DNA from 4 places in the Bacillus sp. JJ1533 genome. Region 2 is predicted to be linked to each of the others. Evidence: riboswitches for the same ligand, from Rfam matches in the RefSeq annotation. Region 2 holds a riboswitch; each other region holds the start of a gene.
The links. Region 2 has a riboswitch for cyclic di-GMP ahead of V7138_RS17425 (hypothetical protein). Riboswitches for the same ligand answer to the same signal wherever they lie in the genome.
Positions count from the first base shown of each region.

Region 1: linked by a shared signal. The riboswitch ahead of V7138_RS19800 (sensor domain-containing diguanylate cyclase) and the one ahead of V7138_RS17425 (hypothetical protein) in region 2 are both predicted to bind cyclic di-GMP.
Region 3: linked by a shared signal. The riboswitch ahead of V7138_RS12775 (phosphopantetheine-binding protein) and the one ahead of V7138_RS17425 (hypothetical protein) in region 2 are both predicted to bind cyclic di-GMP.
Region 4: linked by a shared signal. The riboswitch ahead of V7138_RS22395 (hypothetical protein) and the one ahead of V7138_RS17425 (hypothetical protein) in region 2 are both predicted to bind cyclic di-GMP.

Region 1 covers NZ_JBALOV010000036.1:70,216-78,421, reverse strand. Annotated here, with positions in the region: gene V7138_RS19830 (ABC transporter ATP-binding protein) at 1-886, opposite strand, end outside; gene V7138_RS19825 (ABC transporter ATP-binding protein) at 912-1,916, opposite strand; gene V7138_RS19820 (ABC transporter substrate-binding protein) at 2,245-3,318, opposite strand; gene V7138_RS19815 (ABC transporter permease) at 3,315-4,118, opposite strand; gene V7138_RS19810 (ABC transporter permease) at 4,108-4,926, opposite strand; gene V7138_RS19805 (ABC transporter ATP-binding protein) at 4,916-6,025, opposite strand; cyclic di-GMP riboswitch class I at 6,309-6,436, shown strand; gene V7138_RS19800 (sensor domain-containing diguanylate cyclase) at 6,600-7,790, shown strand; gene V7138_RS19795 (YxcD family protein) at 7,821-8,111, opposite strand; gene V7138_RS19790 (hypothetical protein) at 8,099-8,206, opposite strand, start outside.
Region 2 covers NZ_JBALOV010000033.1:104-8,309, reverse strand. Annotated here, with positions in the region: gene V7138_RS17450 (sensor histidine kinase) at 184-1,002, opposite strand; gene V7138_RS17445 (ABC transporter permease) at 1,113-1,787, opposite strand; gene V7138_RS17440 (ABC transporter ATP-binding protein) at 1,858-2,772, opposite strand; gene V7138_RS17435 (response regulator transcription factor) at 2,868-3,548, opposite strand; gene V7138_RS17430 (GNAT family N-acetyltransferase) at 4,290-4,796, shown strand; gene V7138_RS17425 (hypothetical protein) at 5,108-5,371, opposite strand; cyclic di-GMP riboswitch class I at 5,862-5,948, opposite strand; gene V7138_RS17420 (hypothetical protein) at 6,282-6,590, opposite strand; cyclic di-GMP riboswitch class I at 6,605-6,695, opposite strand; gene V7138_RS17415 (Ltp family lipoprotein) at 7,160-7,777, opposite strand.
Region 3 covers NZ_JBALOV010000025.1:158,592-166,797, forward strand. Annotated here, with positions in the region: gene V7138_RS12750 (methyl-accepting chemotaxis protein) at 34-1,635, opposite strand; gene V7138_RS12755 (class I adenylate-forming enzyme family protein) at 1,651-3,090, opposite strand; gene V7138_RS12760 (phosphopantetheine-binding protein) at 3,087-3,326, opposite strand; gene V7138_RS12765 (alpha/beta hydrolase) at 3,316-4,410, opposite strand; gene V7138_RS12770 (class I adenylate-forming enzyme family protein) at 4,546-5,997, opposite strand; gene V7138_RS12775 (phosphopantetheine-binding protein) at 5,994-6,230, opposite strand; cyclic di-GMP riboswitch class I at 6,384-6,469, opposite strand; gene V7138_RS12780 (OmpL47-type beta-barrel domain-containing protein) at 6,840-8,206, opposite strand, start outside.
Region 4 covers NZ_JBALOV010000043.1:8,118-16,323, reverse strand. Annotated here, with positions in the region: gene V7138_RS22405 (hypothetical protein) at 1-274, opposite strand, end outside; gene V7138_RS22400 (hypothetical protein) at 514-882, shown strand; cyclic di-GMP riboswitch class I at 1,234-1,318, shown strand; gene V7138_RS22395 (hypothetical protein) at 1,722-1,955, shown strand; gene V7138_RS22390 (methyl-accepting chemotaxis protein) at 2,139-3,827, opposite strand; gene V7138_RS22385 (FIMAH domain-containing protein) at 4,270-7,419, opposite strand; gene V7138_RS22380 (SDR family oxidoreductase) at 7,752-8,206, opposite strand, start outside.

The DNA of each region.
Region 1 (8,206 bases), on a different contig from region 2:
CCTTTGGACAACGTGTGTGGAACGGACATCCAGTTGGTGGATTTGATGGACTAGGTACATCACCACTTAGAATAATTCGTTCCTGCTTGTGATCTGGATCCGGAATAGGAACAGATGAGAGCAAGGCTTCCGTATAAGGATGCTTAGGAGATTCATATAAACGATCACTATCGGTTAATTCTACGATTCTTCCTAAATACATAACTCCAACTCTATCACTGATGTGACGAACAACACCTAAGTCATGGGCAATAAATAAATAAGTTAAATCAAAGTCTTTTTGTAAATCTTCAAGAAGATTTAGAACCTGAGATTGGATTGAAACGTCAAGAGCCGAGACAGGCTCATCAGCAATGATTAGCTTTGGTTTAACGGCTAAGGCACGGGCAATACCAATCCTTTGTCTTTGACCTCCACTAAATTGATGTGGATATCGTTTAGCATGATAGGAATTTAAGCCAACAATTTCAAGTAATTCACGGACTCTCTTCTTTCTTTCTTGTCTATTTCCGAGACCATGAACGATTAATGGCTCTTCGATTATCTTTTCGACAGTATGTCTTGGGTTTAGTGATGCAAAAGGATCTTGGAACACCATTTGGATATCCTTTCTCATCTTTCTCATTTCTGAATTAGATAGACTCATTAGATCCCTATCTTCAAAGATGATGTTTCCGCCAGTCGGCTCAAGAAGTCGCATCAGCATACGACCTGTTGTGGATTTTCCACAACCACTTTCACCAACTAAACCGAGTGTTTCTCCTTTATGTAGGCTGAAGGAGACACCATCAACTGCTTTAACAGCACCTGTCTGCTTTTGAAGGACTCCGCTTTTAATCGGAAAATGCTTTTGCAGGTCTTTTACTTCCAATAATGTTTCGGGCATTCGTTTCTCCCTCCTTTACAAACCTTTAATGTGATGCACTCTGAAGGAGTACAGCCTTGCTTTCAGATTCGTGTAGATGACATCTTGCTTGTTGCCCATTTCCAACATCTAGTAAACTAGGAGCAACCTCTCTGCACTTATCAAATGCATAAGGGCATCTTTCTGCAAAATGGCAGCCTTTTTTTATTGACCCTGGGATCGGAACACTGCCTGGTATCGAGAAGAGACGGTCTTTTTTAGTTCGAACATCTGGAACAGATTCAATAAGCCCTTTTGTATAAGGATGTTGAGGGTTTTTGAAAAGGGACTTAGTATCACCTTCTTCAACAACCTTTCCCGAATACATAACTGCGATCCTGTCACACATTTCAGCAACGACACCAAGGTCATGTGTGATCATTATGATAGAAGTATTTGTTTCCTTATTTAGCTTTTTCATCAATTCTAAGATTTGGGCCTGAATGGTCACGTCAAGTGCAGTTGTTGGCTCGTCCGCGATTAAAACTTCAGGTTCACAAACCATTGCCATCGCAATCATGACCCTTTGACGCATACCTCCCGATAATTGATGAGGATATTCATCTATTAATTCGTCAGCTCTGGGGAGACCAACAAGGTTTAGCATCTCAATTGCTCTCATTCTGGCATCTTTTTTCGAAATCTTATTATGTATTAAAATGGCTTCGATTAATTGATTGCCGATTGTGAACACAGGGTTTAATGATGTCATTGGCTCTTGAAATATCATTCCAATTTTATTTCCGCGAATTTGTCTCATTCGCTTTTCCTTTGCGTTTACAAGGTTTTCGCCATTAAATAAAATTTCGCCGCCGACTATTTTCCCAGGGTGCTGTACAAGCTGCATGATGGAAAGAGAGGTGACACTTTTACCGCAACCAGATTCACCAACGATTCCGAGGATTTCCCCTTTTTTAAGATAAAGATCAACCCCATTTACAGCAGGAATTTGTCCACTGTCAGTAAGAAAGTGGGTTTTTAACCCTTTTATTTCTAGAATAGTATCTTCCATAAAAATACACCCCTTTCTATATTGGGATACCAACTAAAGTTTTTGTAATATATTAATAACAAAAACTAATTATACACTCAATAAATAGAATTTCAAGAAAAATTGATTGATTTAAAAAGATATAAATCTTTCCATAGACAGAAAAATGGCATTTTTATAACGATGTAATCGCTTTAGTGAAATGCTTTATAGTAATAAAGGAAATTGTTATATTGATATCCAAATTGGCAGGGAAATGTTATAGAAAAAATAATATGGGGAAGGGGAGGATGTAAAACAAAAAACTCCTTATGTTTTTAACTACATAAGGAGTTTGCTTGAATTTTTATTAGTTCTGCGCCATTTTGAATTCTAAGAAAAGCTGATTGTAAATGGCAAGATTCTTTTTCCCTAGATTTTCATAAACCTCGAGTCTTTCGGTTAGCTCAGGTGAAGGATAGAATCGCTCATCAGTCACCATATCTTCAGGCATATATTGAAGAGCCTCTTTGTTTGGAGTGGAGTAGCTAACATATTCTGTGTTTTGCGCAGCTACTTCTGCATCCAACATAAAATTAATGAATTGGTGGGCACCCTCAATATTTTTTGCGGTTTTTGGAATCACCATATTGTCAAACCATAGGTTAGAGCCCTCACTTGGTACCACATAGTCAATATCTTCGTTTTCCCACATAATATCTGCAGCATCACCAGACCATACAATTCCAATTGCAGCTTCGCCATTTTGGATAAGGACTTTTCCTTCGTCACCAACGATAGCTTTGACATTTGGCGTAAGAGTGATGAGTTTTTCCTTTGCTTCGTTTAAGTGATCAAGATTCGTGTCATTTAATGAATAACCAAGGGAGTTAAGTCCCATACCCATTATTTCTCTGGCACCGTCAACTAAGATAATTTCATTTTTTAAGGAAGGATCCCAAAGGTCATTCCAGCTTGTGAACTCTTTTCCATCGAGCATTGCTGGGTTAAACACAATTCCAACGGTTCCCCAGAAATATGGAACAGAGAATTTATTGTCTGGATCAAACGGAAGATCCATGAAACGCTCATCAATGTTTTTTAAATTTGGTAACTTCGAATGGTCAAGAGGGATGAGCAAGTCCTCTTGGCGCATTTTATCAATCATATATTCAGATGGAACCGCAATATCATACGTTGTTCCACCTTGTTCAATCTTTGTCATCATCGCTTCGTTAGAGTCAAAGGTTTCGTAAATGACCTTGATTCCAGTTTCTTCTTCAAAACGGTCGATTAATTCTTCGTCAATATAATCTCCCCAGTTATAAATCGTCAGCGTATTCCCACTTGCAAGACCCTGAGACGAATTTAAATGGTGGATCAAATACAGAAGACCACCGGAAACGAAAATAATGGCTAAGAAAGCACGGATGAGTTTCGTCATTTCCGAACCCCCAATCCACGTGTGCTGCCACGTTGTGCGATAAAGTAGTAACCGACTGCAAGCAGCATTGTAAAAATAAATAATAAAGCGGACAATGCATTAATATTCAGTGAGATTCCACGGCGTGCGAGGGAATAGATTTCAACGGAAAGCGTTGAGAAACCATTACCTGTCACGAAGAATGTAACGGCGAAATCATCAAAGGAATACGTAAGGGCCATGAAAAATCCAGCAAAAATCCCTGGAGTGATATAAGGAATAATGACCTTTGTAAGAACCTGCCATTGGCTTGCTCCGAGGTCCTTTGCCGCATCGATTAAAGTTGGGCTCATTTCCTTTAATTTTGGTAATACCATCAGAACGACAATGGGAATACAGAAGGCAATATGTGAAAGCAACACAGAATAAAAGCCTAATTTAATTCCAGCCATAGTTAGTAAAATTAAGAAAGACGCACCGATGATAACATCAGGGCTCACGATTAATACATTATTTAATGACAATAATGTATTCTGAGTTTGTCTTTGTTTTACAGAGTGAATGCCAATTGCACCAAGCACCCCAATAATCGTTGAAACCAGTGCCGAAAGCAAGGCAATCACAAATGTATTTAACACAATGATGAGTAATCTTGTATCCCCAAATAGCTCCTTATACCAATCCAAGGTGAAGTCCTCGAAATTGTTCATCGTGCCACCGCTATTGAAGGAGTAATAGATTAAATAAAAAATCGGTGCATATAAAATGAAGAAAATAATAAATAGATATACTTTTGAAGATATGGCTAGTTTATCTTTCATTTTTTGCACCTCGTTTCTTGCGGTTTCCAGTCGCCACCATAATTAACACCATGAATATGATGAGGAAGACGGCAATGGTCGAACCCATACCCCAATCCTGTGTGACAAGGAACTGTTGTTCAATCGCTGTACCAAGTGTAATCACTTTGTTACCTGCAATTAATCGTGTCAACATGAACAATGATAGGGCAGGGATGAATACAACCTGACATCCAGATTTTACACCTTGAATCGTCAGTGGAAAAATCACACGGCGAAACGTTGTCCATTTAGATGCACCTAAGTCTCTAGCGGCATCTAATAGACTCGGATTTAACTCATTTAATGAGTTAAAGATAGGTAAAATCATAAATGGTATAAAAATATAAACCGATACAAATACAAAACTGAAATCCGTAAATAACAACTGTCTAGAACCGATACCTAGAACTTCAAGGATTGCATTTGCAGTTCCATAGGCTCCAAAAATCCCGATAAAAGCATATGCTTTTAATAGTAGATTAATCCAAGATGGAGCAATGATGAGCAGTAGCCAAAGGTGTTTGTGCTTTGTTCTTGTGATTAAATAGGCTGTAGGGTATGCCACCAATAAAGAGATAGCTGTTATTAAAAAGGCATACCAAAATGAGCTTAATGTCATTTTTAGATAAATAGGTGTAAAAAATGTTTTATAATTGATTAATGAAAGATTTCCTTCTATATCAAAAAATGAATAATAGAGTACAAGTGTAATTGGTGCAATAACAAATACAAGAATCCATAGTGCATAAGGGATAAAATATAAATTGCGGGTTAGCTTATTTTCCATGGCTTTCCCCGTCCACATAAGCCTCTAAACGGCGATCGTATTCTTCTTCCGTTTCACCGATACGCATAACATGAATCGCCTCAGGATCAAAGTAAAGTCCGATCTCGTCGCCAACCTTCGCTTTCTTTGTAGAGTGAACAAGCCATTCATTTCCGTCCTTGTCAAAACCGCAAATTTCATAGTGGACCCCTCTGAAAAGCTGTGAATCTACAACTACCTGTAACTTTCCTTTTTCAACAGAGGTAATCTCTAAATCTTCAGGACGAATGACAATTTCAACATCCTCATTATCTGAGAAGCCTTGGTCAACACAGTCAAATTTCTTACCAACAAATTCTACTAGAAAGTCTTTGTGCATTTTCCCTTTTACGATATTCGATTCCCCGATAAAGTCTGCAACAAAGCGGTTGATTGGCTCATCATATATATCAATCGGGCTGCCACTCTGTTGAATGTTTCCTTTATTTAAAACAAAAATCTCATCAGACATCGCAAGCGCTTCTTCTTGGTCGTGTGTGACAAAGATAAAAGTAATACCAAGGCGCTTTTGAAGGTCGCGAAGCTCATACTGCATTTCCGTACGCAGCTTTAAGTCAAGAGCAGACAAAGGCTCATCCAATAGAATAATCTCTGGTTCATTCACAATCGCACGAGCAATCGCAACACGTTGTCTCTGACCACCAGACATTTCTCTAATTTCACGATTTTCATAGCCAGTAAGATTGACGAAGCTTAAAGCTTCTTTCACTTTTTTATCGATTTCAGATTGCTTAAATTTCTTTATTCGTAAGCCAAAGGCAACATTTTCATAGACATTAAGATGTGGAAATAGGGCGTAATCCTGAAACACCGTATTAACCTGACGCTTATTGGCAGGTGTGGTATTTACCTTTTTTCCATTAAAGTAAACCTCTCCATCTGAAGGTTCGATAAATCCTGCAATCAAACGCAAGATTGTAGTTTTTCCGCATCCAGAAGGACCAAGAAGGGTATAGAATTTTCCTCTTTCTATTTCAAAACTGACATTGTTGAGGACCGGTGGGTCATTGTCATATTGTTTCGTCACATTTTTAAACTGGATAATAGGTATACTGTTCATTAGCAACCCCCTTCTTTCTATATAGTTTAAGATTATAGTTTTATGTAATCCGGCATAATTATACACGAAACGGTAAAAATTTCAATAACATTCATAATAGTCAAGGTGTAAAAATATGGGTTGCCATATTGGGAATAGTTACTAGGAGGAAAGTAGGGTGTTTGTAGTAGGAAAAAATTCACATTTCTAGAAAAAGGTTAGGTTAAATTCATTGACCTAAAGCAAAAATAGAAATATAATTATAGTACAATTTAAAATACTCTTTCTTTAGTGAGATAATTGAATAAAGTAAAGGCAAATTCATTGAAAGATGAAGACGCAAAACTATAGGGGCTTAGTCCAATGTGTTCATAAAGAAGGGATTCTCCAGAATTATTGAACATCCTTTTGGGACATGCCAGCCAGTTGCCGAGAATAACTCGTATCTAAGGACGTAGATTAATCGGTATATGATTAGTCTTTTTTTATACCATTTTACCATTACTGTTGCTACTATTTTACTAGATTTTTGGATAAGGGAGGGTTTCACTCAATAACTTGAACATCCTCTAAAAAATTTTGGAAGTGATTACACATGGAGAAAACCATCCAGAATCTGAACGTATTAAAAAAATTAAGTGGATTAATCGAAAGAATTGGTTCTGAAAAGAATTTGATTTCTGACGAGACTCGCGGCTTTTTTGATGGGATCTGTCAGGAAAGAGAAGAACAAGAGATTACCAATACCCTTTTAACTCAACTCCAACAAATGAACGAACAAATGGAAAATATGCATTGGATGAACAAGCATTACCGTATCCTTCATGAATTTGCCCAAATTTGCAGCAAAACCCTAAATGAAAGCGTTCTTCTTCAAAAATCCTATGAAATGGTTTCACGTGTTATGCCAGCGGATGCATTTTATATTGCCTTGCATAATCCCGGCGATGCCCATATTCAAATGATTTTTATTATGGATAACGGAGAACCAGCACCTCCAAGTATCGTGGAATTTGGTGAAAATTACACATCAAAGGTTATTAAAACGCGAGAAATTGTTCACCTCAAAAGTCAAAATCAAAACATCGAATTTGATACGAAAATGGGAGAAGGGGACGAAGATACAAGGTCCTGTCTTTTTGTACCAGTTGTAATTGATGACCAAGTAAAAGGTGTCATCTCGACTCAAAGCTTTAGGGACTTCGCCTATCGGAAGGAGCACGAAGATCTTTTACAAATGATCGGTGCACAGGTTATCAATTCGATTGAAACTGCTCGATTGTACGCAAAAATATACACGATGTCCCGTACCGACGAATTAACAGATTTAAAAAACCACCGTGCTTTCCACGAGGATTTAGCCCAGTTAATTCGAAACGAAAATGACGAAATTATCGTTATGATGATCGACTCTGACGATTTAAAGCAAGTCAATGACCGTTTCGGCCATGATGCTGGTGATTTGTATTTAAAGATTGTTGCAGATGGAATAAAAATGCTATGCAATGATAAGGTCGAAGGTTATCGGTATGCGGGTGATGAGTTCATGATCCTCATAAAAACTCAAATCGATATGGGGGTAAACGAAATCTACGATACATTAACAGAGTACTATCGTGCACACCCACTCATTATTGAGGATGAAAAAGTCACTGTTTCAATCAGCTCTGGTGTTGGGATATATCCTTATAATGGAACAACAGTGGATTCCTTGAAAAAGGCAGCAGACCAAGCGCTTTATGCTGCAAAAGAAAGTGGAAAAAACCGAATGGTCGTGGCCAATTAATAAAAAAGCTCATCCAAGTGGATGAGCTTTTTACTCGTTTATATGGGCAATAATGCCTTCTTCATCATCTAATACAAGCTTAATCCCGGCATAGGGGTCTCTGTTCAGAAATTCACCAAGCCATAGACGAATCGCTTCAATTAAGTTCGCCATAATGAGGACCTGTTTTCGATCATTCACATATACTTCTGCGGAGAATCCGTAGTCATCGTCATACATGAGTTCTACTTCAACTTCTTCTGGCTTGACTTGTTTCTTTAAGCCAATATATACGCAGACAGCATTAATGATTTCTTGTTCAGAAAGAATTAGCGACGCCATGGATCCGCCTCATTTTTCTTGCGATCTTTAATCATTACGAAGATTTTTCGAATAACAACAATTAAAACATAAATCGCAAGAACGTTAATCATTAA
Region 2 (8,206 bases):
TGCTCCCTCAATTTTTTTAAACAAATGAGACGAGTTCTCTTTGGTATTGTCTTTTTTCGAGGTTAGAGAAGTTTATTTTCATGGTAGTTAAATATCTTCAACAAAAAGGTGCATTAATCCTTCTTGGATCAACGCACCCTATAGTTGAACAAGAAATCAAATAATACCTGTTTATCAACCCACCTATTCCCACTTTCTAAACGACACTTCAATAATAAATTCATTTTCATGAAAGTTAGCTACCGCTTTTCCTCCTTGTTTGTTTACAAGTTGCTGAACAATATGTAGACCTAATCCAAGATGAGTACCAGATCGACTAGAATCCAACCTGAATGTTCTATTAAAAATCCGTTGAAGTTTCGTAGCATTAATCTTCTCAACATCATTTACTGCCCTTAACCAAATATATTCTTCATCCTCTACAAAACTAATTTTCAAATAACTTTTGGCATAAGTTAAAGCATTTTGAATAATGTTGGTTACAATCCGAACGGTTGCTTTATTGTCAACAAGAACAGCAGGTACAGTACCTTCATTCATCCGTACCTCTAATTGCTCGTTCTGAAAGTCTTCATAGAACATGAGCATTGTTTCCACAACAATTTGATCTAGAAACTGCTTTTCCATAATCAATTTCGCATCTGAGGAATCGAGTTGTGAGAGTTCATAAAATAAATCTACAATCATTGTGAGATTATCGATTTTCTTCTGAATAATCTCTAAAAATTCTTTTCTTTCTGCTTCAGATATAGACTGGTCTGTTAATAGCTCTGAAAATCCTTTGATTGAAGTTAAAGGCGTTCGTAAATCATGGGAGATATTTGTGATTTCTTGCTTTAGTTCCATTTCTCTTCTTTCGACAGACTGTTGGTTCTGTTTGAATAGTTGAATCAGCTGGTTGATATTCGTAGCAAATCGGCCCAAGTTTTTATTATGAGTATTTGTGCGAACTAATTCATTTGTACTGAAATTTTTACTGATTTCCTCTAATTGTTTTGACATCCTTCTAATATCCCAATGGAACAGTAGAAGCTTGGAAACCGAAACAATTAGCAGGGAAACCAAGATGATTATAACCAACCAGCTATTCACTTCCATTCATCCCTTCTCGATCAATCGATGTTTTGTTTTGCAAATCTACTTGCTCCAATGAATAAAGCAATCACAGATATTACGATACCTATAACCCAACATTGGTAACTGAATTGGACTGCATCAATCATATAGTTTATTAGGTTATCGTTTAATAACGCATTTGGCGTATATTCATAGATTGCGCTTAAGCCTGAAAACGGGCGGAGCAACATCCGTAGAAGATCACTAGAAAATCCATATATAAATAACAGTAGAAGAAAGATATAAATATCTCCAACTTTCATGACTTTTAACACATGGGTTAAAATAAATCCACTTAAAACAAGTGGAGCCATATTTAGACTCGCCATCAGAAAATTTCTGACTGACTGATTATCAGTAATTAATAAGTTCTCACCTAGCGCGATCATTAAAAATATGCCAATGACACAAATTAGTACAAAATAGCTTAAAGTCAAGATTAGCTTTGACCAGAAGATAGTATTCCGGGAAATGCCGAAAGAAACAGATTGCTTAAGCAACGACATATTATCTTTGCTTGTGAGAGCTGAATTAAAGATTATTCCTATGATTATTATCAGTAATCCAACGGCAATTACATTTGAATAGAAATAATTACTAGTAGCATATTGGAAGTTAGGGTCCACCTTGTCTAAATAACGAAGAACAGTGGCAGCCGCAACGATCAACAATAAACATATTACACTAGTGAAATGCACACCTTTTTTACGCAGAAGACGATAATATTCGCTTTTCATATAATTAATCATTACTACTTCCCTCCACTAGTCCTAAGAAGTATTCCTCTAGATTCAGAGCTTCAATACGAAACTCCTTCACCATTACACCATTATCAACTAAAAGACGATTAATATCTCCACTACTCTCTACATGATTTTGTATAGAGATAACATGATTTGGAAGGACTTTAAACTCGATATCTTCATATGCTCGTTCTAATAATTGTGCCACCTTCACTGAATTATCAACCGTTAGGACAATTTGTTTCCTACTCTTCTCTAGAGCCTCTATGCTTAAATCATCGACGATTACACCATCTTTAATAAATACAAAACGAGTGGCTAACAATTTTAATTCGGTTAATATATGACTAGATATTAATATGGTTATATGTTTTTCCTGATTGAGTTTCATCAATAATCGGCGGATTTCGATAATCCCTTCAACATCCAATCCATTGATTGGCTCATCCAGTACTAAACAATCGGGGTTGCTTAAGAGACTAAGAGCGATGCCTAATCGCTGTTTCATCCCCATGGAATAATCTTTAAATCGTTTTTTCTTTTCATTTGCCAAACCGACAATTTCTAGGACTTCATCAATACGTTTCTTTTCAACGACACCCCGTTGAATCCGAAAATATTCTAGATTTTGAACTGCATTAAAATCCGGGAAAAATGTAGGGGTTTCGATCATAAAACCCATTCTTTTTTTCACATGTTCTATCTCTTTACCAGATTTTCCGAAAAGCAAAATCTCCCCACTCGTCGGCTTTAATTGGCCTGCTAGAATTTTGAACAACGTCGATTTGCCCGCACCATTTTTTCCAATTAGTGCACAGATTTCTCCTTTTTTTACTGAGAAATCAAGAGGTTTAAGAACCTCTTGTTTCTTAAACTTTTTCGTTAGTTGATACGTCTGAATAATGGTATCCATCTTTTCGACTCCTTCACTAAATCTCTTGTTATTTTCAGTTTAGCTTAGAAGTCTTTAAAATCCTTTAAGCAAAACATAAAGAATTCATAAAGAGATCAGGTAAGCATAAAGCCTACTCCCCAAATGGTCTTAATATATTCTTCACTAGTAATTTCGGAAATCTTCTTGCGCAGGTTAGAGACGTGAACGCTGATTGTATTATCATCACCATAATAGGTCCCTTTCCAAATGCTTTCATATATCTCCTTTTTGGAAAGTGCACGCTCGGGATTGTTCATGAAAAATATTAAAATATCAAACTCAGCATTCGTCAGCTGTAGCTCTTCCTCTTTTAAAGTTACAGACCGTTTTTCCGTATTCATTTTAAGCTCACGCCATCCTATTTCCGCTGACTGCTCCGGGTGAAAATTTGCTTTTCTTAATTGGACTTCTACTCGAACCATTACTTCTTCCTGATGAAACGGTTTGGTTATGAAATCATCCGCACCTATTTTCAATACTTGCACTTTATTCTCAATATCAACTTTCGCTGAAATGACAATAATAGGTATAGAACTCTTTTCTCTAATTTCTTTTATGAGTTCCTCTCCACTTTTACCAGGTAGCATCAAATCCAATAAAATTAAATCAAAGGTATTATTTTGCAGTTGCAATAAACCTTCTGTACCCGAATAAGCTGCAACCGGTTCCAAATGCGATTTTTCCAAAATTACTCTTAATAGTCTACTAATCTCTTGATCATCTTCAATAATTAATATCCGTTTACCTTCATACATCAATATCACCCATTTTTTTAATCACTTATTCTATAACTAAAATATAACATATATAAAACTCGGTATTATTTAAGGAGCTATTTTTCTATTTCTTCGTATGGAAAAAAGATGACAGACCTATTTCACCCCACTATGAAATAATACGACTAAGCTAGAACGATAAGGAGTTACTATTTATTACTTTTCCGGTGGGCGTGGGGGATAGAGGTATATATTGTCCCGATTGCTCTACTAAATAACCATAGGGACGGGCCACTTGTTTTATAATAATGAAGCAAGTGGCCCGTCCCCAATTCAAACTATTATTAAGATAATTTAACTAGAATTTCATGAAGAAACGCAGGCTCATCCTTAAATAACCTCTTCCTTAAGAAACCAATACACTCTAATATAAAAGGAATGTTTTCTATATTTGTTGAGCTAACTTCTTAAAATGCCCTCAATGTAAAGCACTATATGTGGTAAGAAATATAATAAAACTAAAACTTTGCTGATAAACCCATTTTAACATCTTGTTCTTCTTTCAATAAATGCCCCGTTAGCTTAATAACTTCAACAAAAATATACGTAATTCCTTCTAAGTATGGATCAATCTAGAGTTCAAAAATAAATTGACCAAAAATATATGTATGTATAAAATATAGTATATGAATATTTTTAATTATTAGATAACTGTCCGACCACCACAGTACAGTCAGAAATACAAAACAAGGGGTGAGTGACATTTTGGAACAAAGAAATATGTCAGAAATAAGGATTGAACCTTGGGGTGAAGGCGATCTTAATTTGCTTCATCTTCTAAATGCTCCTGAGATGACAGTACACTTTGGAGGTCCAGAGACAGAGGAAAAAATCCTAACTCGTCATAAACGGTACTGTGAGATTTCGGAAAAGGGAACTGGACGTATGTTTAAGATTCTCTTGCTTCCAAATCTTGAGACCGTTGGTAGTGTCGGCTATTGGGATACGATTTGGCAAGGAGAACCTATTTATGAGATAGGTTGGAGTGTTTTAGCTGCATATCAGGGTAAAGGGATAGCGACAATTGCAACAGCCACAGCCATTGCTAATATTAATTCTGAAAAGAAGCATAGTTTCATTCACGCTTTCCCAAAAATCACCAACCCCGCTTCTAATGCAATTTGTCGTAAGCTCGGTTTCTCGCTAATTGGTGAATGTGATTTTGAATATCCCATTGGTAGTTTCATACGATGTAATAACTGGGTATTAGCAGTTGGTGAAAAGTGAAGACTAAATTAGTGAAGAAATTTGATAACCCTATTTAATAATTAGATAAACTACCTTCAAAGCCCAAAAGGAATATTTTCCTTTTGGGCTTTTCCTAAAAAAATATCTCAAAGATTGGAATACCTTGTTGAACTAACCTGCCCGTTAGTACAACAAGAAAAAGCTGCCCTTATGACAGCTCTGCTCTTCAACTCTGCAATCGTAGTTTGGATTTCAGTTATTAATAAGAGAAAAAGTTATTAAACAAAATATACAAGTTAGTGTTCTACTTCATTAAACTCGTCTACCCATTTCTAGGTTGATATAGCCCGTCAAACATCACGCTCTATTACTTCCCAATTTTTGTTTAGGTAGTAGTATTTCTCTTCTTCGCCCGTTTCTAAGTTTCCTGCAAAGAAAAATATTTCATTTTCAGGCATGTTTGTTACTGCTAAAGTAGCCCCTGTTTCGGTATTTCGAATAAGTGTACTTACTGTTATTGAACTCCTCAAGGCTTCACATCGTTCGTCAATCTCCTTATAGGCGTTTACCTTACTTTCAAACTCTTTCACTTTTTCTAAATAAATTGTTCCCATTTAACCCCTCCTAAAAGTTTTGTATTTTAATTTCAACCTAAGTCCACTGTCTTTTCCCTCTTGAATTCTCTTGCAAGCATCTTCTGCAAGTGAACCTATTTTTTAAAGAGGAATCCAGACAGAAACAAAAAAGGGCTACACCTGCACTCACTGTCATTCGATTAACTATTGTCTGATTCGGGAAATATTCATTGTAGCAGGAATGCCAACAATGGAACAGCAGCGGTATCGCTGTAAAGATTGCGTAAAATTTTTCCGATGTTACGAATACTTTAGAAACGATAAAAGAAACAATTACAGAGCGTGTTCGAATGAAGGAAGAGTTAAATGCCTTAACGGCACAAGGAAAGATGTCTGCGTGGGTGATTTCTTCAAGTTATATTTTTCCCCCTCGAAATTTTTCGTCTATTATTTTGACAATCGATTAGGCACAAAAAAGGGAGATATTATCCGAAAGAATAATATCTCCCCTCAAGGGTTCGATTTATTTATCGGTAGCTGGCGAGCATATTGAATTCACAATGAAGCCCCTATAGCTTTGCGTCGCTAGGTTTCCCCAGGTTTGCCCTTATCGAATTTGTCATTGTTGTTTGCCCTACGAGTAAGAATATATCATGCAACGATGGAATCAAACAATCAGTAGATAATGGAAAGGCAGGAAAGAAACATGAGTAAAAACACCCACATTTGCACCTTGCCACTAAAGCTTAAGACATATAACACTTTCATAAAACGGTTAAAAGGCTTAATGTTTTAACTTAAACCAATCAAAAACGAAAAAATTTGGCAACAAGGACACATTACCTAAAGAGTAACAAATAATAGACACTTAGTTTATATTGAAACAAAACATCTTATACTTTTACCGTATATAGACACAGTTAATTAGACACTTTTCTCCTATTCGATACTATTCCTTTATAGACACCGAATATTCTTCCCTTGTAATTATTCCAGTAAGTATAGTTTTTAAATAATTAGAGAAGTCATTATTTCTTTCATTTATTCTAGTTAGAGCATTAAATAATTCAATTTTTTCAGAGTAAGATAAACTGTTCTCTATTGTGTTAATTATCTTTTGGTAATTAAACAGATATACCTTTTTACCTATTTTCACCCTTAGGCTAATTTCTCGTGGGAATTGAAAAAATTCTTGCCTCGTAGGAACTTTATTAACAACCATTTTATACTGAAAACCATTTTCCAATTGATAATCCAACGTTTTTTCTCCTCCTTGGTAACCTGGCAATCATAGTATTATTTCCATCACCTTAGATCCATAGTTTTGCGTCCTTACCTTTCGATAAGTTTGCCTTTTTTCAAAGATTGACATTGTAGTTAATAGAATAATATAAATCAACACATTTTACATTGACCGTTTATTGGAAATTTAAAATTCAGCTAAATGGGTTAAAACCCTAAGTACTCACTCTTCAATTAAATAAAAAAAGATCGATTCACCATTTATATTTGGGTTAGGTAAGTGAAACAGTTGAAAATAAAAGGACCCGTTAGCCATCCATGCAGCCAAAATCATTGCTGCACCACAGAGAATGAAAATACACTAAGATGTCTAGAATGGTTCTTAATCAAGTCCATGAATCCATAGATCAATTAATTTAGCTCTCTTTTTTTATCGAATTAGTAGGGTATTCTTTAATGTGGTCTTTTTTTGTAATACGAGAAGTTTATTTTCATGGTAGTTTAATAAGTTTAATAAGAAAAAGGCTGTCAAACTGACAGCCAAAATCTTAAACAAAAGCATCTGTTAATGCTATGAACTTTATTTTAAAGCCCTATTTGATCAACTGCATATGTCGAATCCTCTTGGCTGTGCCCTTCAAACATTAGCTGGTCAATTAAACCTTGCCTTGACATTGGCATAGTGTCATTGTAATGTTTAGCATGTCTCACCGCTTGTTCTCTCCAATCTACTTCAATATTATTAGCTCCAAAAGTAGCATCCTCTGTGGTATAACCTTCAAACTCCAACTGCTCAATTAATCCCGACTTTGAGAATGGCATTGTTCTAATATAGTTTTCAGCATGACGAATAGCATTTTGCTGTGAAGCTGTTAATTGAGGTTCTTCTTTCACTTCTTCTTTAGGTTGTTCCGGCTCAACTTTTTCTGGTTCTTCTTTCTTTTCATCTTCAGGTACTACTTCCTCTTCCTTTGGTTCTTCTTGCTCAACTTCGTCATTTTCTTCTGTTTCTGTTACTGGGGGTTCTGCTTGTTCAGTTTCAGTTGGATCACCACTAAATGATACGGCAGCGATTAACAATACAAAACATACACCTGCTATAATAAAGTTCTTTTTAGTTTTCTTACTCTTCCTTAACGCCCCAACAATACCTAAGATAAGAAATACAAGCATTCCAACAAAACTAATTAAGCCGATAAACATAGCCAATATAATTCTCTCCTTTTGTATAATTTATTTATAAATCAACAGATGAAACACCTATTGATTCCTGTAACTAATTACAGTTGACACTCCTCATTATTTTTACCATTAAAACAGTTATTATTTTTTCAATAATTCTAGCCCCTTTTACTTATATAGTATTTACCTTTATTACTAGAACACCAATTGAAAAAATTGGTAGAATTTATTTTTGTAAAAAAATACAAGTAAAAAGAAAAACCCTCCTATTTCTAGAAGGGCCCTTACCAACCGTAATATAGATTGTCTTTGTTGCAGTACAAATTGTTCGAACTGTGGATTAAATTTTTCTGAAAAAATCAATATTTGTTCGAGTCACTTAGTCACTTTCCGAATATACTATTATTGCTATCAGGAAGCCATGATAGCATCTTTGTAGGAGATTTCACC
Region 3 (8,206 bases), on a different contig from region 2:
ACCTACTAATTGCGCGTGCAATTCGTATATTTATTAAAGTTTAAACTTGTACATATTCTCGAATAATGTTTTAGAGATATTAGATAATTCAATTGATTGTGCTTGTAATGATTTAAACAAATCAGATAGCGTAATTGTCATATCTGTAGTAGAAGATGTATTATTATTAGAAATTTCACGAACTGCATGTATTCTAGACTTGATATCCTTGAACTCTTCTTTATTGGTCAATGAATCTATTTTTTCTTCAAGAGCATCTAAGAAATCTATAATTTCATAATTGTCTTCTCTAGCCCTAGAAGTTAAATCAACAGATAGCGCATACGCCTTTTCAACAGACTCATCAGCCGCTGTCTTTAACTCTAAAGATAAATTTTGTACTTTTTTAGCTTCTTTAGTTGTATCTTTTAAAACCTTATTTAAGGTACTTGTCATTCGATTCGTACTGTTAGAAAGGTCTGCTAACTCACCTTTTCCTTTAATTGTTGACTTAGTAGAAAAATCTCCTGACTCAAGAGTTTTGATTTGAGTTATAATCACTTGAATATCTTTGTATATTCTTCCGAAGAATCTAGTAGATAGAATAAATAATGCCAGTAACGATATTAAGCTAAAAATTATCAGTAATGTTGCCATACTTTTTAAAGGTTGACTTAAATGGTCATAATCTAAACCAACGTAAATTGCTTTTCCATCAGAAGTAGGAATAAACACTTTATAATAAGTATTACCTCCTAATTCTTCTTTGTATGAAACTTGTTTAGGCGTTTTGACTAAATTTACAAGTGTAGCTACATCCTTTTCAGTTTTAGACTCGAACGTCCCATAGTTAACTGCCTTCCAATCTGATATTTCAATTTCCAGTAGTGAAGGGTCTGCATACACTTGTGGGGTTAGAACCGCAAGTTCTAAAACATTTTTATTTGAATTTAGAACTGTCTTAATCCACATATCTGGTCCAACTTCTTGAGTAAAGTTATAAACCTCGTTTGCTTCAATATAAGGATTGATGATATAATCTTTCCCTTCAGGTTTGTAGTATCCATATTTGAAGAAAGTAGGCTTTTCAGTGTTAGAACCCGATGGCGCAATAGGAAGTATCATTGTATTTTCTTCTTTATATGCTCCAAAGAAATCAGGAAGTTCTTCCTCATAATATAAAGCATGAAGGATTTGATATACAGGTGATTCTTCACCTAAGTACTCTTTAAAGCTAAACCCTATATCTGTTGGGGTTGTAGACTTTACTCCCATTACACCTTGATCACCTTGTTCTGTAAGTAGGGTTATACCTGCAATACCAAATTCATCTATTAGATCCACTAACTCTTCGTTAGTAATTTCTTCTAAAGGCTTATCCCCAAGTCTGTCATCGATACGTTCTGCAATTAGCTTTAATTTTAGGTCTAACTGAAGTTCAATGGCTTTTGTTGCCATCTGAGTTTCAATCATTCCTTGTTCTATACTTTTACTTACTTTTTGGGCCTCTACTGCTACATCAGACTCAATTTTCTTACTAAGGTACGTATATTGAAATGCACCTGAGCAGACTAAAATGATTAAAAGAACGATTAACATTGTAGTAGTAAATTGTCTTTTTAAGGTACTTCTGACTTTCTTTATGGTTTCTGACATAATCTGTCCTCCATATTAAATTAGTGATTTTAGTTTGACTTTATCAATCTTATTAGATATTAAAGGCATTTCATCTATAAATATTACTTTATCAGGAATTTTATAAGCTGAAATTCGACCTGAACAATAAGAACGAATATCTTTAGTTGTTACCCCGTCAGCAACTACAAAAGCCACAATTTGCTCTCCATAAATATCATGAGGTACACCTACAACTGCGACATTTTTTATTCCTTCAATCTGTTGAAGAAAGGTTTCTATCTCATTCGATATTACCTGTCGACCAGCTTTTTTGATAACATCCTTCTTACGACCCACTATCTTGAAAGTTCTATCAGAAGGAAACTCTACTAAGTCTCCTGTTTTAAACCATCCATCTTCAAAGGCTTCTTGTGTAGTAACGGGATTATTGTAGTATTCCGTGAACATACTCCCTGTTTTTAACCACAATTCACCATCTACTACTTTATACTCAGCTTCATCGAATAAGGTTAACACGATCTCCTCATCGCCATTATCAGTAATTACCCCATCACCTATGGCTCCTGCTTCAGAGCTACCTAAAAGGGTTACGAATGTACAATCTTCTATTAGAGGGAAGGCTTTTAAAATACTAGGTGTTACTTTTTCTCCAATAAAACATACAAGTTCTAATTTCTTTAAGACTTCAGGTTTTAGTCGACTAGCAAAATTATAAAGTGATTTAAAGATTGAAGGTGTAGTCATCACTTTATTTGTATTTGTTTTTTCAATAGTTTCTATCATTTTTACTAGATCAAACTCACTTGCTACAACTAAGTTTGAACCTGCCTTTATTACTGATTTCATAGCTACAACTGCACTGAAAGTACTTATAGCTGCATATATAAACATATTATCTGTTGGTTTTAAATCCCAACATTTGAAAAGACAATCATAAGTAAAATCGAAAATACTGTTACCAAATACTATCCCTTTAGGTTGACCTGTACTTCCTGATGAGAAAGTTACAAACTCTCCTTTGGCAGAGGTATTACTCTTTTCGATACGACCATAATTAGTTTTATCCCACGTAGTACAATCATCAGAAGTGAAGATTGTAGTTTTTGTATCCCTTCCCTCTGCCCAGTCTTTTATGAGTGTCGAGAAGGAAAAACCTGATAACTCATTAATAGTGAAAATAATATGAGGGTCAAGAGAATTTAATACCCCTAATAAGTCATCTGTCCTCGACTGTAAGCTAACAGGTACTAGCGTTGCGTTTAGCTTGTTGACTGCAAAGAATAAAGGAATATACTCCTCTACTACATTTACTAATACTGCTACTGCTTTACCCTTTAAATCCTTATAGTCTAACAAAGCCTCATACCTAGCAATCTCAGTTTTTAATTCTCCTGCAGTAAGGCTTTTTGATAGAGATGATAAGGTTACATTCCCATCATCCAACCCTGTTAGTATATTTTCATAGAAATTCATTTAGATAACCCCTCACTTACTATGGAATAAAGACCGCCAACAGTAGCTGTTTTATCCGCGTTTTCTATAAAGTTACTAAAAGAAACTTGATAATGGTCAGCTAACATAGTTGTCAAATTTACCATTTGAAGGGAATCAACATCTAACTCATCCCTAATATTTGTTTCTTCAGATACTTCGACTTGTTCTTGCTCAAGCAAGTCGAACATTGTAGCTGTAAAATCATTAAATGTCATTGATATTTACTCCCTTGAACCATTCAGCGGAACGGTGTCTTATTTCGCCTAATTTATTATCACAACAGTGCGCCTCATTTTCGTATATTATGAAACGTTTTTCTTCATCAAAGTTGTTATACACTCGCTTTAATTCTTTACCATCTATTAAGAGGTCTTTCTCACCATGTACGATAACAATATTACTAATATCAGAAACACTATCTTCCTCAAATGTAGGTAAATACCCTGTATCAAAGTCTACTAGCATATTACTCATACGGTTTCGGAAATAATCAGGAAGTCTAATATTAGATGCATACCTAGTAGGTGGACTTACCGATACGATCTTATCTACTAGTGGATGTCTACTTGCTTCGATCGCCCAAGCACCACCTGAACTTGTTCCGAATAGATTGATAGAGAGATTAGGAAACTTTAAGTGAGCAAATTCCACTACCCCTTTAGTAAATTCCTTCCATGATTGGTAGTCAGCTTTATGACCATGAACCATTAAGGTTTCCCCTTGACCAGTCCCGTCAAAACTTATCACTACTAACCCCTCATTTACGAAGTCTTGTTCATACAGATAGAATTCTTCCTTTGTAGAGTCAGTCGGAGTGACAAGGATAACCACGCCTTGAGGTTCAGACTCTGGTAAGTGAATACGACCACCATAGTTTTTACCGTTAATTGTTAAGGTATGACGAAAGACTTCACCAGCAGATACTTCATCAGCAAGGTCGAACAAATCTAGACACTTTTTATACCAGTCGGCTCTTATACCGTGGGGTTCAGGGTACACCCACTGTGCAAGGTTTAGATAAATACCTGCTTTACGGTAGTTTTCTTCTGCCTTAGCAAAATCATTACTAGATTTGAAGGTGTCTGCTTTTTCTTTGTACTCTTGGGCTTTATTAGAAAGTTCTGTAACCCAACCTTTAGCAGTAATCATTTTTGATTTATGTGCTTTGACAAAGTCTTCATCAATACCATGTACATACCAACGACTCCAAAAACCATTATCCATCATACTTGCAAGAATGGTTTTTTTAATAATTGTATCGGTGGACATTTCCTGTAACTTAGTTTGTAACTTTTCCATTTTCTTCTCCCTTTTCAAAAATTAAAAATATCGTAGAATCACTTTATGGGTTTTTAACAGAGTCGGGATGCCAACTTCATTGTAACCCCTGGCCAAGTGACTTCTTTGTTGAATAACCTTTCATCTCTCGACACACTATTTTGCCTCCGCAATTAACGCTTTTAATTTTTGTTTATCTACTTTATTATTTTTTAAAGGTATTTCTTCTAAAAAAATGACCTTATCAGGAATTTTGTAGGATGATACTCGACTTGCACAATAAGAACGAATATTTTTTGAAGTCAAATTTTTTGCTGCTACAAATGCTACAATCTGCTCTCCATAGATATCATGCGATGCTCCAATGACCGTAACATTATTTACCCCTTCAATTTTTTGAATCACACTCTCTATTTCACTAGCAACTACGTGACGACCACCCTTTTTTATCACGTCTTTTTTTCTACCTACAATCTTAAAGGTTCCGTCATCACCAAACTCTACTAAATCTCCTGTTTTAAACCATCCGTTTTCAAATGCTTCATCCGTTAAAGATTTACTATTATAGTATTCAGTGAACAAACCTCCTGTTTTTAGGAGTAACTCACCATCAACTACTCTATGTTCGGCTTCATTGACTATTTTAAAGTCAATATCTTTAGCATCTTTATCCGTTATATAACCATCGGCAATTGAACCAGCTTCTGAACTACCTAAATGAGATAGGAACTTACAATTTTTCATGATTGGAAAATTACTTATATAGTTTGGTGATACCTTTTCGCCTACCACGCATACCAATTCCAATCTTTCTAAAACTTCTGGTTTTAAATTACTTGCAAAATTGTAAATGGCCTTGAAAATGGATGGTGTGGTTGAAATTTTATTACATTTCCATTTATCCAGTATTTTTACGATTTTTAACAAGTCAAAATCGTCTGAGTGAATAAAATTCGCCCCACTTTTTATGATTGTGTTAATTCCAGTTACTCCGAATAGAGAACTTGTAGGTGCAAAGAAAAAAATATTATCCGAGGGTTTTAACTCCCAACTACTGTGTAAACATTTGAAAGTATGTTCAAATACACTATCTTTGAAAACAATACCTTTAGGTGTTCCAGTACTTCCTGATGAAAATGTGATAAAATCCCCTCTATTATAAAGCGAAGATTCTTCTTCGCCACCTAAGGAAGTTGTGTGGAAACTTTTATAATCATCTGTTGATATAACGAGTGTTTTTGTTTTATTCCCTTCTGCCCATTCACTTATTACTTCAGAACAGTTAAAACCCTTAATCATGTTATCTGTGAAAACAATATGTGGGTATAGTGAATCTAATACCCCCACCAAATCATCTCTTTTGGACTGTGTGCTTAAAGGTATTACTGTTCCTTTGAGATTACGAATTGCATAGAATAAAGAAATATTTTCTTTTACGGATTCAACTAATATTGCTACCTTTTTACCTTCTAAACTATCTATACCAAACATAGATTGATAAAAAGCAACCGATTCTTTAATATCTTTTACAGAGTATCCACGATCCAAGTTAGATAACGATAAATGATCGTTATCTAACCCTTCTATTACACTGGTATAAAAACTCACAGCTTTTCCTCCGTTACAATGGTGTATAATTCACCTACAATATCAATCTTGCTGCCGTTTTTAATAAACACACGAAACGGAATTTTGTAATGCTCCGCTAGACTTGTAGTTAAATTAACCATTTGAAGTGAATCTATGTTTAAATCATCTCTTAGACTAGATGTTTCAGTTACTTCTACTTCCTCTAAATCAAGTAAATCAAACATTACTGTAGTAAAATCCTTAAATGTCATGAATACTTATCCCCCTAAACCATTTCGCAGAACTGTGTTTAATTACAATAAAAAAAGCCCACCAAAAGGATATTGGCGGGCATGTTGAATAGGTAAATAGTCGTAGTTCAAAACAACTAGTTAACCTGCGCAACAAATTCTGTTCCAATCCTTTTCGGTAACCCGGCGATCATAGCTAATATAGCCTTAGACCCGTAGCTTTGCGTCCCTATCTTTCAATAGATTTGCCATTGTCGAAGGTATTCTCTTACTTAATATATCGGCATGTTATCTCGTATGTTGGAATGGTAAATAGTACCTGTGTGGTATGTAAATAAAATGACGAATAGAACCTATTTATTATTCCAATAAAAAAACAAATAGTACTTATGTAGTACAAATTAAAAAACAGCGTCTTTTATACTATCATTTTGACGAATTTTGTCAATTATTAATATCACCAGGTATTCCTATTTTTAAGGATTTAACTAGGAAGGTATTCCTATTTTCAGGGTGGAAGGGTACTGATTGGGAAGGAGAAACAGACGTAGTGTAAGATATTTAGTTATTCTTTTACATGAAAAAGGCATCCAAATGCAGCTAAGCTCCATATTGGATACCTCTCAAAAATTATTTAATTACTTTCATTTCAGTTTGGCCTTTTACTATGAAATTGCCTAGTTTTCCTTCGAAGTTCATCATCATTTGACCACGAACCCAGAAGAAGTCTTGTCGTTCGAACTTGAACTGACCTTTTTTCGCTTGTTGGTAATAGCCTTTTTTTGATGTTAGGGCCGAAACTCCATTAAGAGTTACTTCATCTAAATCAAAGTCTGTAGGGCTATACCCCATTGGTAACAAAACTTGAACGGTGAATACACCTTTGTTTCCATTCATAACCTTAGGCAATACTTCAACAGTTGCTGGAATATAAACAAGGATTGTTTTTGTAACCTTTGTTGTCCATCTGGCGTGATCTGTTGCTTCAATCTCAATTACATATTGACCTGGTTGGTCGAATGAAATATTTCCACCGTTTTGAACAATTTGACCATTCACAGTCATTTGTTCATGTGCAACTCCAGATAGATTATCAGTTGCAGTATAAGCTAATTTTAAATCTGTTCCCAACGCATACTCGTCTGCTAGGTCTAGGTTAATGGTTGGTGCAGTTTTGTCGATTTTGACCTGTACGGTTTGAACTTCTTCAACATTTCCTGCTAAGTCAACACTGTAGAAAGAAACTTCAGTTATTCCTTCTTCACTTACTATTAGGCTTGTACCCTCTACAAACTCAGAGCCGTTTATAGAATAGAATGTATGAGCTACTCCGCTTAAGTTGTCGGTTACTGATAACTCAACCTGGACTTCTTCGTTAGACCATACCTCTTCAACATTTGATGTTGTTTCTGGTGCTGTTTTGTCCACTTTAACTTGTACTGTTTGGACATCTTCAACGTTACCTGCAACATCTACACTGTAGAAAGATACTTCGGTTACACCTTCTTCACTTACTATTAAGCTTGTACCCTCTACAAACTCAGATCCATTAACAGAATAGAATGTTTGAGCTACGCCACTTAAGTTGTCAGTTACTGATAACTCAACTTGTACGTCTTTTTTAGACCATACATTTTCAACATTAGAAGTTGTACCAGGAGCTGTTTTGTCCACTTTAACTTCCACAGTTTGGATATCTTCTTTATTCCCCGCTTCGTCAATACTATAGAAATAAATATTATTCACTGCTTCTTCTTTGACAATGAAGCCTGATCCTTCTACAAAAATAAGACCATCATATGAATAGAACGTTTTAGCAACACCACTTAAGTTATCGGAAGCTGTTAGTTCTACTAAGAAGTCCTTATTGTTCCAAGCATCTTCTACATTTGATAATGTTGTTGGTTTTGTTTTGTCAATCTTTACTTCAGCTGTTTTTATTTTTTCCGTATTACCGACTTTATCAACAGAGTAATAATCAACCTTGTGGGTCCCTT
Region 4 (8,206 bases), on a different contig from region 2:
GTATTCCCATTTCAGCATATGCACTCTGAAGGTTATCGTTAATCGCGGCAACCATGTCGTGTAAAAAAACATCTCTTGGTAAGTTTTCTATTGTCGTTTTAATGATTTCTGCTGCAAGTCTTCCTGGTGCCTTACCATTAATCCTTCTGCCCGATATATTTGTCGCACCATCTACTACCGCTACAAAGTTATCTGTATAGACATACAGATCTTCACATAAGAGTGGGTCTCCTTGTTTCCCTATTGATCGTGATTCAATCATTGAAATACTCATCTGACATCACCTTTTTTCATTCGATATTTATCCTGAATTATACCAAACCTGTATTGGACTATCGATATAGTTCTTTGAAGTAAGATAAATTAATATCAAAGCAAAGATTTCTCCGAGTAAGCCCCTTCTCATCGAAGACGGGGCTTTTTTGTTATTTGAGCATTCTTAACTCTTTTGGATTCTAACCGATATCAATATTGGCAGACAAGATTCGACATATTTTAAAGGGGCTAATATATATGGATATCGAACAAATAATTAAAGAAATAAACAACAGCGTGGATGAACTTGATCTAGTCACGGCAAGAAAATACATTGAAGAAAATATCGACTTACTAAATACTAAAAGGAATTTCCTAAATAGAAATGCTCGGGATTTATTGAAAGTCCTAACTGAAATGCATCATTCAAATTACAAGCCGTTACAAAGAAATGAATTAGCTATAATAAATACAATTAATACTTATGCAACAAGGTTTGATTTGAGAGGATTAAAATTACTAATTAAAGAACACTCTCAGCTATTGCTTCGTGAGGATATCATTCCTTACTTTAATAAGGATGCTAAAATTGTGCTAGAAGGTATGGGAGCAATTACAAAGCAATAATGTTTGGATAAGCAATCTATCTCTACTGAGCTAGGACTTTATTAATATTATAGCCCTCACAGATGTGTGGGTTTTTTTATTTAACTTTTATCTTCGAAAAACGTATAAAGTAACTCTTCATTCGAGTTTCTTCCGGGCGGCTGGCTGCACGCCTATATAGTGCTCCGAGATAGTTCATGGAACATCTGTGCAAATCATTAGCTGAATCAGCAGGTTCACCAAAGGACCCGATTTGTTATATAGGTATAATTACCCATTTTAGGGGTGGTTTTGCAGTATTTTGTTGAAATTTGTTGAAAAACTACTACTTTCGCTTTATTATTAAATTAGTTTATTTAAACTATTGACAAAAATTGAAAAAGGCAAACTTATCGAAAGGTAAGGACGCAAAGCTACGGGTCTAAGGTTTTGATACTATGATAGCCGAGTTGCCAAAAGGTTAGTGAATAAATATATCGGTATATCTAAATTTATCCACCATCTTTTTGGTGGATTTTTTTTTATATTGGAAATAAAGGAGCTTCTATTAATGGCTATTAAAAAGAACCTTGATTAATACGAAAGAAGGTTGAAATAAGATGAAGACTATCAGTAAAGAACAAGTATGTTTTAAGTGTAAAGAACTAAAATCCGTTAATGACTTTTATGATAAAGGAAATCGCTTCATGAATTGTTCAGAATGTCGTAGGGATAGATACAATAGAAAAAAGTCGCTCGAAATATTATTAAATAAAGAGAAGAAAACAAGACAATTTGTTTAAGAGTAATCTGAAATACATATCCAAGGTCTGTTCTGGCTGTTCTAGCTATGATTTTCATATAATAAGGAGAGGTTTATCTTGACCGTGCTATTTGGAACTGTTGAATATTTTGAAAAAGAAATAGTGAACCAAATGTCTACTAAAAAGTTGCAACATTCGTCTATTAGTAAAAGTTTAGAATTTGCCTATTCATCGGTAAAAAGTGAAATTACAAATGTTTTTATATGCAGTGATATATTTCGGAAGGATTTATTGGTGAATATTGAAAAAGCATATGAAAAGGTTAGAGGTTCTATGGTGGGGGTTGATTAAAGGTTTTAGTTGAGCTTTTGAACGTGAATTAAAACCAAAATTGAAAGGATTGATGTAAAAGAGGGAGGGGATATTGTAATACATTATCGTTTTATAAATCCTTTACAAGTTGATGTGTAGTCACCGCAACACAAGGGGTGTGCATAGCAAAACCTGCACCAAACTCGATGCAGGTTTTTCAACTTATACCTTAAACCTCTTAATCAACTCTTGTAATTCTTCCGCCATTTTGGTTAATGAGGTTGAGGATGCAGTGATCTCTTCCATGGCAGCGAGTTGTTCTTCTGTCGATGCTGACATGTTTTGTGTATTACTAGAGGTATCATGCGTGATATCCGCTACCACTTCCATACTTCTAACCATCTGTTCCGCTCCGGCCGATAATTCATGAACGGCTGATGTCACTTCTTGAATTTGTGATGTGACCTCTTGTACCGCTTGGCCAATTTGGTTAAATGAGTTTCCAACGTCCTGGATAAAATTAATTCCATTAGTAACTTTTAATGTTGTGTCGTCCATTGATTGCACGGTTTCCTCTGTATCCTCTTGAATCCCAGAAATGAGAGAGGATATCTGTTTTGCAGAAGCTGATGATTGTTCTGCTAGTTTTCTCACTTCATCTGCAACGACGGAAAATCCTTTTCCGTGTTCGCCCGCTCTCGCTGCTTCAATTGCAGCATTTAATGCTAATAGATTTGTCTGATCGGCAATCCCTGTGATGACGCCAATGATTTGGTTAATTTGATTCGAGCTTTCTCCTAACGTTTTTACTTTTTCAGAAAGATGATTCACCGTTTGACTGATTTCGTTCATGCGATTAATAATTTCCGAAACGGATTTGTTTCCATCCATAGCTTTATCTGAAGCTTTTACCGATGTATTTGAAACGATTTCTGAGCTTTCTGCGATTTGTCTGACTAACGAAGATAAATCAATGATCGTTTGATTGGTTTCATCCAGGCTTTGAACCTGTTTGTCTGTACCAACTGCTACCTCCTGAACGGTCGAAGCAATGACTTCGGTTGCTCTTGTCGTTTCTTCAGAGCTTGCTGATAATTGTTCCGAAGCTGCAGCCACCTGTTCAGCACTCGTCGCTACCTGTCTGACTAAATCTCTTAACTTGCTCACCATGAGATTAAAGGATGACGCCATTTCCCCAAGTTCGTCTTTTGTTTTAATAGAAATGGCTTGGGTTAGGTCAGCCTCGCCTTCAGCAATTTCCTTCAAGCGTCTATTCATGGTCATAATTGGTTTATTAATTGACTTTATAAGCACGATTGAAGCTAAAGCCCCTCCAATGATTGATACAAGGGTAACCGCATAAAGAATAATCGAACCTATTTTTTGCATCTTTTCCAATGATTTTGTATCATTGTCAATCGTTTTGGTTACTTCAGCAATAAACGTTTCAACTGAAGGATCCACTAACTCTTTTCTGATGGATCTTTGTTCGTTCATATGAATCTCCAGGGCTAATTCCTGATCTCCATCTCTGTATGCATCTACCATTTTTTTATTTGTGTCAAAATAAGTTTGTAGGTTGTTCTTAATTTCTTCCAGTGCTTTTGCATCTTCAGAATCTAGAGCTACCTTTTGAATGTCTGAAAAATATTGTTCAATATCATTTTCTTTATTTGCAATTCCATCTACGAACTCCTCATCCCCAGTCAGGAGAAAAGCTCGTTCATCATTCGAAATCCCTGTAAAACGGTATTCGATAGACTTCAAATTAAATTGCAAGGCTTGATGCGCCTCTATATTCTTATATACCTTCTCGGTTCCATTTTGTTGAAATAAGGATAAGCCTCCTGTAACAAGGAGAGCTACTATCAATAAAGAAACTAGTAAACTCAGTTTTGTTTTTATCTTCATAATGACCCTCTTCCCCTGATGTATATACCTATTATCGGTTGTTTTTCTACAAAGTTTTACATTACTCGACTAGTACAATTTTACCATAGGTCAAGTCGGAGGACGGTTAATATTCTATGAATTTATTTAAAATAAAATAATTCAAAAACAGAAAGGAGGTCTTAAGGTCGTGCTCCTGTGATGATGAAGATGAAATAACGTCTTTGTGAAAAAGGGGACTGTAACAGCCATTATTTTGGAGTATGAAACCTTGTCAATCAAATGTTTGTTTGAAATGCAAACCTACCGTCACCACTTGGCTAATCTGCCACACAAACGTTTGATTGAATTTATAATTCACGATTAGTACAGATGTTTTTAAAACTAATTTTTACTATATGAAAATATAAAAATACCTCCATTTGATAACTATCAAAAATGGAGGTATTAGCATATCCTTATTTTATTCCCATATTGCGTTTACGTTACTGGTGAGCATTGCTTTCATTTCCTGACTAGCGTTGCTGTTGTTTATGTGTTTCTTGAAGTCTTCTAGATGTTTTTTGGCTTTTTGTACATCGCCATTGTCATAATGATGCTGTGCTTGTTCTAATCGGTTTGTTAGTTGCATGGATAGTGAATGGTCGATTTGTTTAGATTCCAAAAGCTCCGAAATTTGCTTGGCTAATGTCGTTGTGGTAACTGTAACTGTCACCGTAAATTGATTGGATCTATATTCTTCATCTTCGTAGGTAACGATCGCTTGAATGTCAGTAGTTCCTGCATTCCCCCCGATAACTTTTCCATTTTCTACTGTGGCAACCTGAGGTGAACTACTTACCCACTCCACCTCAAAATCAGTAAGATCAACTAATTCTCCATTTATGTGGCGGACTGAAAGATTCATCTCCATATCCTCGCCTTGAAGCACCATTGTATCTTCTGCAGAGAGGGCGACTTCATCAAGTAAAACTTCTTTCTTATACGTAAGTTGGAAATCATCATAATAGGCACCTGATGTTGTAAAGAAATTAGAGGCCCCTGCAAATAATCTTGCAAACGCGGCATTGTCTGGCGCTTGAACTGTTGCTCGTACCGTTTGCCATTGTTTATGTCCGCCCCTTACATGAATGATGTTCACACCATCCTGGTCTTTCCCGACTTGTTTACCAGATTCATCGAAATAACGTAGGAAGAAGCTCGCACTACCATCTTCCAAATACATTTCTACTGTGGCTGTATACTCAACTCCCGGTTTAACTGAAATTGGATCTGATTGGACAAACACCGTTTCATTTTGAGCCGCATCCGTAATCTTCAAGGCAGAGTTTCCTGATTTGGCCTTTTCATTCGTTATCCCATAAGATACATTACCTGAAAGGCCAAATAAAGATGACCAGCCCGGAATACGATTATCTTCTCCTACTGTTTCTTCAAAACCTGGATTTTCAAACGATACTGGAACTGATTCATATACGGGTTCAACAGGTAGTTTCCCTCCATCAATGACAGGAATCATTTTTAAATAATGCTTGTCACCGTCGAGGAAATAGATATTTTGATTTCCTTCGGCATCATAGGCTAGTTCCATGAACGTGACTTCAGGACCGTTCTCAATTAAGCTAACATGATTGAGATCTTCTGAGTTTGGATCTACAACCGCTAGTTTTCCACCAATATCTGTATACAATAAACCATCTTCACCAAACAGGATATGAACAGGTCTCCACATTCCTCTATTTTTGATATTCGGATATAGATTCTTCGAATTTACAATTTCGTACGTATCAGGGTTCATCGCAAATAAGATACCATCAACCGCTCCCCATAACAAACCATCTTCATCAAAGGTTAATCCGCTTATCATTGGTGGATTATCCAATTCTGGTAAGTCTAATTCAAATTCTGTAAGTTTCTTTTTACTTTCGATATCCCAAACAAACATTTTTGCCTTCTTGGCAGTTGGTTCAATATCCAACCCGCCACGGATGGTAGTAGAACCATAAATTTTGCCATCTTTATAAGCAAGTCCAACGATACTTTGATCTTGGACGATATTTCTGTGTGTCTCTCTTTCTCCTGTAGCAGGATCATAGATTGTCAGAGTTCCACCTAATTTTTGATAGTAAGGAATCGTACCAATTAATAATTTATCATTCTCGAATTTCATAATGTATGGACGGTCTTGTTCATACTCATCATATAAATTGAAGAGTGTCTTCACTTCTAACGTATCTGTATTCATCTTTTGAATAGATGCTCCGGAGTAGATTCCAAAATACATGTCAGAACCATTTCCAGCAACCATTCCTTCTGCTTGCCCTTGAGAATACGTGATAATTTCACCTGTTTTGGTGTTATATCTTGCCCCTTTAGGACCGCCAGGGTAAGTAGTCATGTACAAGTTTCCATCAGGACCAAGCCCAAGACTATGTAAATCTAACGGTAAATTACCATTCATCGCTAAAGGTAAATCAATGATTTTCTTCTCATCCAAATCAACTGTCATAATCTCCCCGGATCTCTTAACTGTAACAAGACGTAAATCTGTCGAATCCTCCCCAAAGTCAACAAAAGCAAGTCCGCGCCATCCTGCAGGGTAACGTATACCTGTTTCCCTTGTTTCTAATGTGGTTAGATCGATTTCTAAAATATGGCGATTGTGAATCACATATGTTTTGTTCTCATTTACGGCCAATTGAGAGTACCCAAAAGCTCCATAGTCATCTTCTGAACCATCGCCAATTTTACCTAATATAGTATCCTCATCCCATTCTTGTGTTTCAAGATCATAAAACAAAATAGCACTTACTTCGCTAAATCTGACAACGAGGTACTTTCCAGCGACCTCCATATCATAGGCAAATCCCATTGCTTCAACTGTTGTCCCTAGAATGTCAGGAGCATTTTTAGTGATTTTCTCCTTTTCAAGGGTCTCAGTATTGATTCGGTATACATTTCCCGTAACCCCCAAGCCTGCATATAGGTAACCGTTATGGTAAGTCAAGGACCTCACATAACTAGCGTCGCCCTCCACATCTACTTTTCCAAGATCAATAAATACTTGTTTAGAAACATCATATTTAAAGATTTTTCCTTCTTTCTCCTTGTATGTTCCGATATAGACATTCCCATCATCGTCTGTTGTGCTGCTCCAAAATTGATGACTAGAATCTGGTATCCCGAGATTCTTAACGGATTTTGTTTCTGGTGAATAGCTCCAAAGTTCTCCGGCATTCTTTTCTGCTAGCCCCGCAATATATACCGTTCCATCTGGAGCAATAATATGCGTCCAAACCTGGTTTACCTTTCCTAACTGAGCATTAAAAAGAACCGTATTGTTTTTAACATCAATAACATTAAATAACCCACCGTTTGCCGTTGTATAAACAACATCTTTTCCGTTCTCTTTCCCAAATACCGCATCAGTCACGACAGCACCTGTGGCAGGAGTACCCAGATTCTGCACTTCTTTAAAACCGCGACCATTCAATTTTGCAACCACAGTCTCATCTGTATTCGTTTCGGCACTTGCATTGAATGGAAAGAAGCTAGTGATTAACACGACAGTTAAGAAACTCAAGAACAGCTTTCGATACCTTTTTTTCTCCATAATAAATCTCCTTTCATTACTTTGTTAGCGCATACATTTCTTACAAGAATTTTACATACCTCCTTAAAAAGGTTAGTTAGCAGATAACACGATGAAAATTTAGAATCTTTACTTCTTTACGGTAACAAGTCCATAATAAAGTCGAGAAGTTGTCTTTAACATGTCTTTAACAAGTTCCATTAAAAATGAGACTAACTTCATAGGACAAAAGTAGGTTCTAGCGTCCGCCTCCTGGTACATATAGGTTTCAGACTTCAATCAAAAGTTTGTTTGATAGCACCCGTATTCTTTCGATGATGGTGAAATAAAAAAGTGACCCTTTTGATCTAGAGTCACTTCCTTCCTTGCTTATTAACCTGTTCCCTTGATGTCATCTTGTTCACAACATTCACTCCGCCTGATGCCGAAATTACACTGCCGGTAATAAAATCGGAGTTCTCTTCACAGAGAAAAGCAATGATTCTCGCAATATCCTCTCCTGTTCCAGGTCGGCCGATTGGTGTAACAGGGTCTTTTTGTGTGCGTGCTGTGCTGATAGTGGCCTCCTTCATCTCTCCGGTGATGTCCCCAGGGCACACCATGTTTGCGGTGATTCCATGTTCAGCTTCTTCGAGGGCAATTGATTTGGTGAGTGAAACCAGCCCCACCTTTGCTGCACTAAAGGCCGCGCGATACATCCAGCCAGGTGCGCTTTCAGCATCCTGAAAACCATAGGTGATGATTCTGCCGAATTTTTGCTCGCGCATAACAGGAATGGTCAACTTGAGAAAATGAAACACTGACGTAA